Regions from separate parts of the Streptomyces sp. NPDC053048 genome, predicted to be linked through region 3. Evidence: riboswitches for the same ligand, from Rfam matches in the RefSeq annotation. Region 3 holds a riboswitch; each other region holds the start of a gene.
The links. Region 3 has a riboswitch for cobalamin ahead of metE (5-methyltetrahydropteroyltriglutamate--homocysteine S-methyltransferase). Riboswitches for the same ligand answer to the same signal wherever they lie in the genome.

Region 1 (4,220 bases), on a different contig from region 3:
CCAAGTGGCGGCAGGCCGAGAACGCGGACAACCTCGACGAGTGGGGACTGGGCGGGCGCTCCTTCGGCACCTGGGTCACCTGGTTCCTGCTCGGCGGCGACCTCTACACCGCGTACACCTTCGTGGCCGTCCCGGCGGCCATCTACGCGGCCGGTGCGGCCGGGTTCTTCGCCGTGCCCTACACGATCATCACCTATCCCCTCGTCTTCACCTTCCTGCCACGCCTGTGGTCGGTGGCGCACAAGCACGGCTATGTCACCTCCTCCGACTTCGTCCGTGGCCGGTTCGGTTCCCGTGGACTCTCCCTTGCGCTGGCTGTGACGGGGATCCTCGCGACAATGCCGTACATCGCCCTGCAACTCGTCGGCATTCAGGCCGTACTGGACGTCATGGGCGTCGGGGGCGGCGAGAACACCCACTGGTTCATCAAGGACCTGCCGCTGCTGATCGCCTTCGGCGTGCTCGCGGCCTACACCTACTCCGCGGGGCTGCGGGCGCCCGCGCTGATCGCCTTCGTCAAGGACACGCTGATCTACATCGTCATCATCGTGGCGATCATCTACATCCCGATCCGGCTGGGCGGCTTCGACGACATCTTCGCGAAGGCCGGTGACGCGTTCGCGGCCGAAAACCCGGCAACGGGCAAACCGCGAGGCTCCCTCGTCACCGGCGCACAGGCGCAGTGGGCGTACGCCACGCTCGCGCTGGGTTCGGCGATGGCGCTCTTCCTCTATCCCCACTCGGTGACGGCGGTCCTCTCCAGCAAGGGCCGCAATGTCATCCGCCGCAACACCACCATCCTTCCCCTCTACTCCCTGATGCTCGGCCTGCTGGCGATGCTCGGCTTCATGGCCCTGGCCGCCGGGGTGAAGGTGAAGAACGGACAGCTGGCGATCCCCCAGCTGTTCGAGGACATGTTCCCGGACTGGTTCACGGGCGTGGCGTTCGCCGCGATCGGCATCGGGGCGCTGGTCCCGGCGGCCATCATGTCGATCGCCGCCGCAAATCTGTTCACCCGCAACATCTACAAGGACTTCCTCAAACCGGACGCCTCTCCCGAGCACGAGGCGAAGGTCTCCAAGCTCGCCTCCCTGCTGGTCAAGGTCGGAGCGCTCGTCTTCGTCCTCACCATGGACAAAACGGTCGCCATCAATTTCCAGCTGCTCGGCGGCATCTGGATCCTGCAGACCGTCCCCGCGCTCGTCGGCGGCCTCTTCACCCGCTGGTTCCACCGCTGGGCCCTGCTCGCGGGCTGGGCGGCCGGCATGGCCTACGGGACCTGGCGGGCGTACGAGACGCCGAGCGCCACCCAGGCCCACTTCGGGAACACCAACCTCATCCCCCTCATCGGCGAGAAGGGCTACATCGGCCTCACCGCCTTCGCGCTCAATGTGATCGTCGTCATCGTCGCGACCTTCCTCCTGAAGGCCCTCCGCGCGCCGGACGGCGTGGACGAGACGAAGCCGTCGGACTACACGGCCGACGCCGGCGACCCGGGCGTGAGCCGGGACCTCCCCCCGGCCACCGCGGGGGCCCCTGGCGGCCACTGACCCCACCCTGGCGGGCCCGTCCGCCCCGCCTCCACCAAGAGGGCCGTCGCACCCCCGTCCAGGGGCTGTGGCGGCCCTCTGCCGTGCGTGTCCGTACCCTTGTGGAGGCCTTACGGAGCCCGCCCGTTAGCACATTCCGCGACCGTCTCATGACGGGACGACACAACATGTGGGGGCGCGTGCGGAGGGCGGCACTAGATGTATGCTCATCCTCGCTGATGTCGCAGGGGAATCCGGTGGAAATCCGGAACTGTCCCGCAACGGTGTATGTGTGCGCATATACCCAGCGCACCTGTAGTCCGAGGACCTGCCGTCAGCCGCCCACCACCGAGCCTGCCCTGGGCTCGGCCATGGGCGTTGAATTCGTCCGGGCCCCGCGGGTTGGGCCGACGGACGCCTACGCGGCATGCCCCGGTCCGGTCGGCATGCCCGTACGCGACCGTCGCGCTCTCCCGCCCGGCCCACCCAGCCGAGCGAGGGAGAGCCACACGTGACCATCGCGCCCGCAGATCCGGTTTCAGCGAACGCGGAGGCGAGCGGCGGTCCCGGGACCGCGCTGCTGCGCACCCTGACCGATCTCACCGCAGATCTGCCTTCCACCGACCCCGGCAAGGTCGCCGCCGCCGCGCTGCGCGGCCGCAGCGCCGCGTCGGACGAGGCCGAGCTGCGCTCCCTCGCCACCGAGGCCGCCGCCGGCCTGATCTCGGAGGAGCCGGAGTACTCCCGGCTCGCCGCCCGGCTGCTCACCCGCGCCATCGCCGACGAGGCGGCCGGCGAGGGTGCCACCTCTTTCTCCGCCTCGGTCGCCACCGGCCACCGCGAGGGCCTGATCGCGGACGAGACCGCCGCGTTCGTGGCCGCGCACGCCGAGCGCCTGGACGCCCTGGTGGACGCCGCCCTCGCCGGCGGCGCCGACGACCGCTTCGGCTACTTCGGCCTGCGCACCCTGCACAGCCGCTACCTGCTGCGCCACCCGATCACCCGCAACGTGATCGAGACCCCGCAGCACTTCCTGCTGCGCGTGGCCTGCGGCCTGGCCGAGGACCACTCCGAGCGCGCCCTGGACGACGTCGCCGAGCTCTACCGGCTCACCAGCACGCTCTCCTACCTGCCGTCCTCCCCCACGCTGTTCAACTCCGGCACCCGCCACCCCCAGATGTCGTCCTGCTACCTGCTGGACTCCCCGCTGGACGAGCTGGACTCGATCTACGACCGCTACCACCAGGTGGCGCGCCTGTCGAAGCACGCGGGCGGCATCGGCCTGTCGTACTCGCGCATCCGCTCCCGCGGCTCGCTGATCCGCGGCACCAACGGCCACTCCAACGGCATCGTGCCGTTCCTGCGCACCCTCGACGCCTCCGTCGCGGCCGTCAACCAGGGCGGCCGGCGCAAGGGCGCGGCCTGCGTCTACCTGGAGACCTGGCACGCGGACATCGAGGAGTTCCTGGAGCTCCGCGACAACACCGGTGAGGAGGCCCGCCGCACCCACAACCTCAACATCGCGCACTGGATCCCGGACGAGTTCATGCGCCGCGTCGAGGCGGACGCCGACTGGTCGCTGTTCTCCCCCGCCGACACGCCGGACCTGGTCGACCTCTACGGCGACGAGTTCGACGCCGCCTACCGCCGGTACGAGGCCGAGGGCAAGGCCGTCAAGCAGATCCCGGCCCGCGTGCTCTACGCCCGGATGATGCGCACCCTCGCGCAGACCGGCAACGGCTGGATGACGTTCAAGGACGCGGCCAACCGCACCGCCAACCAGACGGCCGAGAAGGGCGCGGTCGTCCACTCCTCGAACCTGTGCACCGAGATCCTCGAGGTCACCGACGACGGCGAGACCGCGGTCTGCAACCTGGGCTCGGTCAACCTGGCGCAGCACCTGGGCGCCGACGGCGAGATGGACTGGGAGAAGCTCGACCGTACGGTGCGTACGGCCGTCACCTTCCTCGACCGCGTCGTGGACATCAACTTCTACCCGACCGAGCAGGCCGGCAGCTCCAACAGCCGCTGGCGCCCGGTGGGCCTGGGCCTGATGGGTCTGCAGGACGTCTTCTTCCGTCTGCGCCTGCCCTTCGACTCCGCCGAGGCGAAGGCCCTGTCCACCAAGATCTCCGAGCGGATCATGCTCGCGGCGTACGAGGCCTCCGCCGACCTCGCCGAGCGCAACGGCCCGCACCCGGCCTGGGCCGCGACCCGCACCGCCCGCGGTGTGCTGCACCCCGACCACTACCCGAACGCCGTCCCGGCCTGGGCCGAGCGCTGGGAGGCGCTGCGCGCCCGCATCGCCGAGGTCGGCATGCGCAACTCGCTGCTGCTCGCCATCGCCCCGACGGCGACCATCGCCTCCATCGCGGGTGTGTACGAGTGCATCGAGCCGCAGGTCTCCAACCTCTTCAAGCGCGAGACGCTCTCGGGTGAGTTCCTGCAGGTCAACACCTACCTGGTGGAGGACCTCAAGAAGCTCGGCGTGTGGGACCGCACCACCCGCGACGCGATGACGGACGCCAACGGCTCGATCCAGGACCTGAAGTGGATCCCGCAGGAGGTGCGCGACCTGTACCGCACCGCCTGGGAGATCCCGCAGCGCGCCCTGATCGACATGGCCGCGGCCCGTACGCCGTACCTGGACCAGAGCCAGTCGCTGAACCTCTTCATGGCCTCGCCCACCAT
Region 2 (4,220 bases), on a different contig from region 3:
TCCCCGCCGTCGTCGCCCCGGTCGTGGCCGGCCTGGCGACCGTGCTGGCCACCCGGATGACCTACCGCCTGGCGCGCAACACCGACCCCGAGGCCAGCGCCAAGGGCTACCGCGCCGGCCAGATCGCCTCGGCGGCCCTGGTCTCGCTCGCCCACGGCACCAACGACGCCCAGAAGACGATGGGCGTCATCACCCTCGCGCTGATCTCCGGCGGCGCGCTGGGCGCCGACGCCGACCCGCCTATGTGGGTCATCGCCTCCGCCGGCATCGCCATCGCGCTCGGCACCTACCTCGGCGGCTGGCGCATCATCCGCACCCTCGGCAAGGGCCTGGCCGACATCCAGCCGCCGCAGGGTTTCGCCGCCCAGACCGGCGCCGCCGTCACCATCCTGGCCTCGTCCCACATCGGCTTCGCGCTCTCCACCACCCAGGTCTGCTCCGGCGCCGTCATGGGCGCGGGCATGGGCCGCAAGGGCGGCGTGGTGCGCTGGTCCACCGCCGGCCGCATGGTCGCCGCCTGGGGCCTGACGCTCCCGGCCGCCGGCCTCGTCGGTGGCGGTGCCGCGCTCCTGGCCGACCAGGGCGACTGGGGCGTCACCGCGGTGGCCGTCCTGGCCGTGGCCGCCTGCGGCGCGATCTGGCTGGCCTCGCGCCGCAAGCCGGTCACCCACGACAACGTCAACGACCTGAACGAGCCGCAGGGCGTCTCCGTCCCGGCCGAGCCCGTCGGCGTGGTCACCGCGGCCCTGCAGGCCGTCGCCCCGCCGCCGGCCGGCCCCGCCGTCACCCCGGCCGCCGCTCCCGCCCCCGCCCCCGCCCCCGCGACGACCGGCTGACCGCCGGGCAACGGAGGAGAACCACATGAACATCGACTGGGCAGCTCTCGGCCAGGTCTTCGGCGTCAGCCTCGTCTTCACCATCGCCCTCGTGGCCGTCTTCACCCTCGGCATCGTCGGCACGTCCCGCAAGGCGCAGGCCACGGCCGGCGCCCCGGCCACCGGCCCGAGCGCGCCGGCCCGCATCGGCGCGTACACCTGCTTCGCGCTGTGCGCGGCCGCCGTGGGCTACGGCATCTACCTGATCGTCGCCTGATCACCGCTTGACCGCCGCCTCACCGCGGCCTCGCACCCGTGCGCACGACAGCGCCGGTCCGGCACCGCCGGACCGGCGCTTCGTCGTTGCCCGCGTCGCCCGCCGCCCCACCCGTGGCCGGCAGCCTCACCGCAGGTCAGGGTGAGTTGACTGCCCTTCCCGGGCCGTGGTGGACTTCCGGAGCCAAACGGCGACAGCAGAGGAAGCCGGTGCGAATCCGGCGCGGTCCCGCCACTGTCACCGGGGAGCGTCCTCCACCGACGGCCACGGCCCGCCACCACGGGCTGGAAGGCCGGAGCGACGCCGATCCGGGAGCCAGGAGACTCTGGTCGCCGGTCACGTCGAGCCAGGGCGCGGACCCTGAGTGAGGACACATCGCCATGCCCGGCCGTCGCATACCGCCCACCCGCTCCCGGCTCCCCGAAGGCACGACGGCGGCCTGACCCCATGCGCGCGACGCGTCACGACCCCATCGGTTTCGCGTGCGGTGCGGCGCTCGGCTTCGCCTGCGACCTCGTCCTCGGCGACCCGCGCCGCGGCCACCCCGTGGCCGCCTTCGGCCGGGCCGCGCACGCCGTCGAACAGCGCCTGTGGCGCGACCACCGCGGCGCCGGCGCCCTGCACACCGCGCTGTGCGCCGGTGGCACCGCGGTCGGCGCCGCCCTGCTGGCCAGTGCCGCACGCCGCTCCCGCACGGCCGGCATCGCCCTGACCGCCGCCGTCACCTGGGCCGTGCTGGGCGGCACGTCCCTGGGCCGCGAGGCACGCGCCGTCGGCGCCGCGCTCGCCGCCGGCGACCTCGCGGCCGCCCGCGAACGGCTGCCCCACCTGTGCGGACGCGACCCGCAGGCACTGGACGAGCAGCAGATCGCGCGCGCGGTCGTGGAGTCCGTCGCCGAGAACACCTCCGACGCCGTCGTGGGCGCCCTGGTGTGGGGCGCGCTCGCCGGCGTCCCCGGCCTCGCGGGCTTCCGGGCCGTGAACACCCTCGACGCGATGGTCGGCCACAAGTCCCCCCGCCACCGGCGCTTCGGCTGGGCCTCCGCCCGCCTCGACGACGTCGCCGGCTGGCCCGGCGCCCGGCTCACCGCCGCCCTCGCCGTCCTCGCGGGCCCGGACCCGCGCGGCGCCCTGCGCGTGGCCCGGCGCGACGCCTCCCGCCACCCCAGCCCCAACGCCGGCCCCGTCGAGGCCGCCTTCGCCGGGGCCCTCGGGGTACGGCTGGGCGGCACCCTCGCCTACGCGGGCCGCGTCGAACACCGTCCGGTGCTGGGCGCGGAGAACCGGCCCGTCGAGGTGGGGGACATCGAACGCGCGGTACGGCTCTCGCGCCGGGTGTCGGTACTGGCCCTGGCTACGGCCGTGCTGACGAGGACGGCCGTGGCGGCCGTGACGAGGAGGAAGCGTTGTCGGTGACGGCTGGGAGGGGCGGGGGCCTGCTGGTGGCCGGCACGACCTCCGACGCGGGCAAGAGCGTGGTGACCGCCGGGATCTGCCGCTGGCTGGTCCGCAAGGGCGTCAAGGTCGCGCCGTTCAAGGCGCAGAACATGTCGCTCAACTCGTATGTGACGCGCGAGGGCGCGGAGATAGGGCGCGCGCAGGCCATGCAGGCCGCCGCCGCGCGCGTCGAGCCGAGCGCGCTGATGAACCCGGTGCTGCTCAAGCCGGGTGGCGACCGCAGCAGCCAGGTGGTGCTGATGGGCAGGCCCGTCGGCGAACTCAGCGCGCGCGGCTACCACGCGGGCCGCCAGGAGCAGCTGTTCGGCACGGTCACCGAGTGCCTGGAGGAGCTGCGGCGCACGCACGACGCCGTCATCTGCGAGGGCGCCGGCAGCCCGGCCGAGATCAACCTGCGGCGCAGCGACATCGTCAACATGGGCATCGCACGGGCGGGCCGGCTGCCCGTGGTCGTCGTCGGCGACATCGACCGCGGCGGCGTCTTCGCCTCCTTCTTCGGCACCACCGCGCTCCTCTCGGCCGAGGACCAGGAGCTGATAGCGGGCTACATCGTCAACAAGTTCCGCGGCGACGTGAGCCTGCTGGAGCCGGGCCTGGAGATGCTGCGCGACCTGACGGGCCGGCGGACGTTCGGCGTGCTGCCGTTCGCGCACGGTCTGGGCATCGACGAGGAGGACGGCCTGCGCGTCTCGCTGCGCGGTGCCGTGCGCGAGTCGGTGGTGGCCCCGCCGCACGGCGCCGACGTGCTGCGGGTGGCGGTGTGCGCGGTGCCGCTGATGTCCAACTTCACGGACGTGGACGCGCTGGCGGCCGAGCCGGGCGTCGTCGTGCGGTTCGTGGACCGGCCGGAGGAACTGGCCGACGCCGACCTCGCCGTGGTGCCGGGCACCCGCGGAACGGTCCGGGCACTGGCCTGGCTGCGCGAGCGCGGCCTCGCGGACGCGCTGGCCCGCCGGGCGGCCGAGGGCCGCCCGGTCCTGGGCATCTGCGGCGGCTTCCAGCTGCTGGGCGAGCGGATCGAGGACGAGGTCGAGTCCCGCGCCGGAGTGGTCGAGGGACTGGGGCTCCTGCCGGTACGGGTGCGGTTCGCGGCCGGGAAGACCCTGGCCCGGCCGGTGGGCGAGGCCCTGGGCGAGCACGTCGAGGGCTACGAGATCCACCACGGCGTCGCGGACGTCCGGGGCGGTGACGAACCCTTCCTGGACGGCTGCCGGGTCGGCGCCGTATGGGGCACCCACTGGCACGGCTCGCTGGAGAGCGACGGCTTCCGGCGCGCGTTCCTGCGCCGCGTGGCGAAGGCGGCGGGACGGGCGTTCGTCCCGGCCCCGGACACGTCGTTCGCGGCACTGCGCGAAGAACAGCTGGACCGCCTGGGCGACCTGATCGAGGAACACGCGGACACGGACGCGCTGCTGCGGCTGATCGAGGACGGGGTGCCGGCCGGTTTCCCGTTCATACCGCCGGGGGCGCCGGCCGTGCCGGCGCCGGACCACGACACAGGGGGTAAGCACTGATGGCCTCGGCCACCTACCCGTTCAGCGCGATCGTCGGCATGGACAGCCTGCGGCTGGCGCTGCTGCTCAACGCCGTCTCGCCCGCCGTCGGCGGCGTCCTCGTACGGGGTGAGAAGGGAACGGCGAAGACCACCACCGTCCGAGCCCTCTCCTCGC
Region 3 (4,220 bases):
TCGACCTGACGGCACGGGTGGGGGCCTGGCTGGACGGCGGGGTCGCCGACGGCGCCCGCGTGCTGGCCGTGGCGGAGCCGGCGGTGGTCCGCGCCGCGGTCGTCCACGCGCTCGCCCTGCCCCCGCAGACGTTCTGGCGCCTGGACGTCCCCCCGCTGACCCTGACGGAACTCACCGGCCGCGCCGGCCGCTGGAACCTGCGCTGCGGGCGGCCGCTGGGCTAGGGCGTGTCCGACGGGTCGGCACGGGCCCGTCGGACACGCCCGGGGTTGCCGCCGCGCCGGACCGCGTCCCACCGCCCCTCAGCGGTGGTACCGGCCGGCGCGGCGGCGGCTTGTGACGGCTACCGCGCGCCGCCGAGCTCCGCCCGCACCTGGCGGGCGCCCTCGACCAGGCTCTCCAGGGAGCCGCGGACCTCCGCCCAGCCGCGGGTCTTCAGACCGCAGTCCGGGTTGACCCACAGGCGTTCGGCCGGAATGGCCTCGAGGCCCTTGCGCAGCAGCGCGGCGACCTCCTCGGGGCCCGGCACGCGCGGCGAGTGGATGTCGTAGACGCCGGGCCCGACCTCGTGCCCGTAGCCGGCGACGGCGAGTTCACCGGCGACCTGCATGTGCGAGCGGGCGGCCTCGAGGCTGATGACGTCGGCGTCCAGGTCCTCGATGGCGGCGATGATCTCGCCGAACTCCGCGTAGCACATGTGGGTGTGGATCTGGGTGTCGGCCCGGACGCCCGAGGTGGCCAGCCGGAAGGCCTCGGTGGCCCACTCCAGGTAGGCGGTCCGGTCGGCGCGGCGCAGCGGCAGGGTCTCGCGCAGGGCGGGTTCGTCGACCTGGACGACGGCGGTGCCGGCGGCCTCGAGGTCGTTCACCTCGTCCCGCAGGGCCAGGGCGACCTGACGGGCGGTGGCGGCGAGCGGCTGGTCGTCGCGGACGAAGGACCAGGCGAGCATGGTGACGGGCCCGGTGAGCATGCCCTTGACCGGGCGGTCCGTCCGCGACTGGGCGTAGGTGGTCCAGGCGACGGTCATGGGCTCGGGGCGGGAGATGTCTCCGGCGAGGATCGGGGGACGGACGTAGCGGGTGCCGTAGGACTGCACCCAGCCGTGCTGGGTGGCCAGGTAGCCGGTGAGCCGCTCGGCGAAGTACTGCACCATGTCGTTGCGTTCGGGTTCGCCGTGGACGAGGACGTCCAGTCCGGTCTTCTCCTGGAAGTCCAGGACCTCGCGGATCTCGGCGGCGATGCGCTCGTCGTAGGCGGCCGCGTCGATGCGTCCGGCGCGCAGGTCGGCGCGGGCGGTGCGCAGTTCGCGGGTCTGCGGGAAGGAGCCGATGGTGGTGGTGGGCAGCAGCGGCAGGTTCAGGCGGGCGCGCTGGGCGGCCGCGCGTTCGGCGTAGGGCTGGGGGCGGCGGGTGTCGGCGGGGGTGACGGCCTCGGCACGCGCGCGTACGGCCGGGTCGCGGGTGAGGGCGGAGGCGGCGCGCGAGGCGCGGGCGGAGCGGTTGGCCGCGAGTTGCGGGGCGATGGTGTCGCTGCCCTCGTTCAGGCCGCGGGCCAGGGTGACGATCTCGTCGGTCTTCTGCCGGGCGAAGGCGAGCCAGCGGGCGACCTGTGGGTCCACCTCGCGTTCGGCGGCCGCGTCGAGGGGGACGTGCAGCAGGGAGCAGGAGGGGGCGACGTCCACCCGGTCGGCGAGGCCGAGCAGGGTGGCGAGGGTGGACAGGGACTGCTCGAGGTCGTTGATCCAGACGTTGCGCCCGTCGACGACGCCCGCGATCAGGCGCTTGCCGGGCAGGCCGCCGGCCGCCGCGAGGTCGTCGAGGTTGGCGGCGGCGGGCCCGGTGAAGTCCAGGGCCAGGCCGTCGAGGGGGGACCTGGCCAGTACCGGCAGGGCCTCGCCGAGCCGGTCGAAGTAGGTGGCGGCCAGCAGCCTGGGCCGGTCGGTGAGGGCGCCCAGCTCGCGGTAGGCGCGGGCGGCGGCGTTCAGGACGGCCGGGGGCTGGTCCTGGACCAGGGCGGGCTCGTCGAGCTGGACCCATTCGGCGCCTGCCGCGCGCAGGTCGGCCAGGACCTCGGCGTAGACGGGCAGCAGCCGGTCGAGGAGGGTCAGGGGCTGGAAGCCGGGCGCGGTGCCGGGGGCGGGCTTGGCCAGCAGGAGGTAGGTGACGGGGCCGACGAGGACGGGGCGGGCCCGGTGGCCCGCCGCCAGTGCCTCGCGCAGTTCGCCGACGGGCTTGGCGGAGTCGGCGGTGAAGACGGTGTCGGGGCCCAGTTCCGGTACGAGGTAGTGGTAGTTGGTGTCGAACCACTTCGTCATCTCCAGCGGCGGGACCTGCTGGGTGCCGCGGGCCATGGCGAAATAGCCGTCGAGGGCGTTGTCCCGGACGAGGGCGCGGTGGCGGTCGGGAACGGCGTCGACCATGACGGTGGTGTCCAGGACGTGGTCGTAGAGCGAGAAGTCGCCGGTGGGGACCTCGTGGACGCCGGCGTCGGCCAGCTTCCGCCAGGCCTCGCGGCGCAGGGCGGCGGTGGTGCGGTGCAGGTCGTCGGCGGTGACGCGGCCGGCCCAGTAGCCCTCGACGGCCTTCTTCAGCTCACGGTTCGCCCCCTGCCGGGGGTAGCCGTGGACGGTGGCCCGCGCCCGGGGGGCGGTCGTGCCGTCGGTGTGTGCTGCCACGGAACTCTCCTTCGCGAGTCGCGGAAGTCGTCGCGGCGGCCCGAGCGGGCGGAGGAACGGCAGACCGCGGGCGGTGCACACCGTGCGCGCCCGTCCGTACCGCCGGCCCGCCCTCGAGGCCACCGAGATCGCCGCGTGCGGTCGCACGCGGGCAGGCGGCAGGTATTCGGACTCGCGGGCGTGTCGTGTCCCGTTCAGGACACGACGCCTAGTGGCCGTCGCTTCCCGGACCGGTCGGGGACGCGGTCCAGTGCGTATGACGGCGGTCGTTCCCGCTCACCGCTGCGGGGCAGTCCCGGATTCCCACCGGGTTCCCTCTTGCGACGCCTCCCGCCTGGCGGGCGGGGCGAACCGGCTGCGTACCCAGCCTAGACACACGTGCCCGCCCGCGGACAGGGGTTTCGCCCCCGCATTCGATCTTTGACTCGTCCGGCGGTGTATGGGTGGACTTCCAGTTGAACGAGGGCGAGCAGTTGTACGCGAGGAGCTGGTCGGGGATGGGTCGGCGGCCGGTCGTCGACGAGAACCGCACGACGTGCGTGCCGTTCCCGGAGGAGCCCTGAAACCTCTTCCCGCCGTCTTCCCTCTCTTCAGGAGACCCCCTGTGAAGAGGAGCGACAACCGTGGGCCTGACGTCCCAGACCTTCCTGCTGACCCTCGTGGTCATAGCCGTCGCGGTGACCGCGCTGGTGCTGTGGCTGTGGCCACGGGCCGCGAAGAAGGGCCCCCTGGCGCTCGTCTCCCGGCTCGGGCTGCTCGTCATGGCCCAGCTGTGCATCCTGTCCGTGCTGCTCGTCGCGGCGAACAACGAGTTCGGCTTCTACTCCACCTGGAAGGAGCTCCTCGGCCAGAACTCCCGCAAGCAGGCGCTGCGGGCCGGCTCGGGGGACGGCAAGCGGCCGCCGGCCCTGACGGTCAAGGGGCAGGAGTCCATCGGCCTGGGCCCGAAGGAGAAGGCGGGACGGGTGGACCGGATCGAGATCCGCGGCCCGGTGACCGGGCTGAGCATGGACGGCTTCGCCTATCTCCCGCCCCAGTACTTCCAGAAGGGGCACGAGAAGGACACCTTCCCCGTGATCGTGTCGATCACGGGCCAGCCCGGCCAGTCCATCAACCTCATCACCAAGGCCAAGGTCCCCCAGGCCGCCTCCAAGGCCGTGATGGCGGGCGAGATGAAGCCGACGATCGTGCTGATGCTGCGGCCCTCGGTGGTCGCCGACCGCGACACCAACTGCACGGACGTGCCCGGCGGCCCGCAGGCGCTGACCTTCTTCAACCAGGACGTGCCCATCGCCGCCAACGACGTCTACCGCGTGGACAACACGCGCGGCGCCTGGGGCGCGGTCGGCAACTCCACCGGCGGCTACTGCGCGTTGAAGATGGCCATGACCAACCCGTACCGCTACGGCGCCGCGGCCGGCCTGTCCACCGACCTCTTCGCCCGCCAGGACGGCACCACCGGCGACCTCTACGCCGGCAACAAGCAGATCCGGAACGAGTCCGACCTGACCTGGCGCCTGGAGCACATGTCCCCGCCGCCGGTCTC

Region 1: it holds a riboswitch for cobalamin, as region 3 does, so the genes downstream of both, ACIG36_RS26080 (ribonucleoside-diphosphate reductase subunit alpha) here and metE (5-methyltetrahydropteroyltriglutamate--homocysteine S-methyltransferase) in region 3, are expected to answer to the same signal.
Region 2: it holds a riboswitch for cobalamin, as region 3 does, so the genes downstream of both, ACIG36_RS04935 (cobalamin biosynthesis protein) here and metE (5-methyltetrahydropteroyltriglutamate--homocysteine S-methyltransferase) in region 3, are expected to answer to the same signal.

Annotation. Positions count from the first base shown of each region.
Region 1 is NZ_JBITZS010000010.1:59,298-63,517, forward strand. It holds gene mctP (monocarboxylate uptake permease MctP) at 1-1,550, shown strand, start outside; cobalamin riboswitch at 1,723-1,880, shown strand; gene ACIG36_RS26080 (ribonucleoside-diphosphate reductase subunit alpha) at 2,041-4,220, shown strand, end outside.
Region 2 is NZ_JBITZS010000001.1:1,029,995-1,034,214, reverse strand. It holds gene ACIG36_RS04945 (anion permease) at 1-836, shown strand, start outside; gene ACIG36_RS04940 (hypothetical protein) at 862-1,092, shown strand; cobalamin riboswitch at 1,291-1,418, shown strand; gene ACIG36_RS04935 (cobalamin biosynthesis protein) at 1,540-2,508, shown strand; gene ACIG36_RS04930 (cobyric acid synthase) at 2,505-4,064, shown strand; gene ACIG36_RS04925 (putative cobaltochelatase) at 4,064-4,220, shown strand, end outside.
Region 3 is NZ_JBITZS010000004.1:324,836-329,055, forward strand. It holds gene ACIG36_RS12405 (histidine phosphatase family protein) at 1-224, shown strand, start outside; gene metE (5-methyltetrahydropteroyltriglutamate--homocysteine S-methyltransferase) at 344-2,674, opposite strand; cobalamin riboswitch at 2,835-2,994, opposite strand; gene ACIG36_RS12415 (alpha/beta hydrolase) at 3,298-4,220, shown strand, end outside.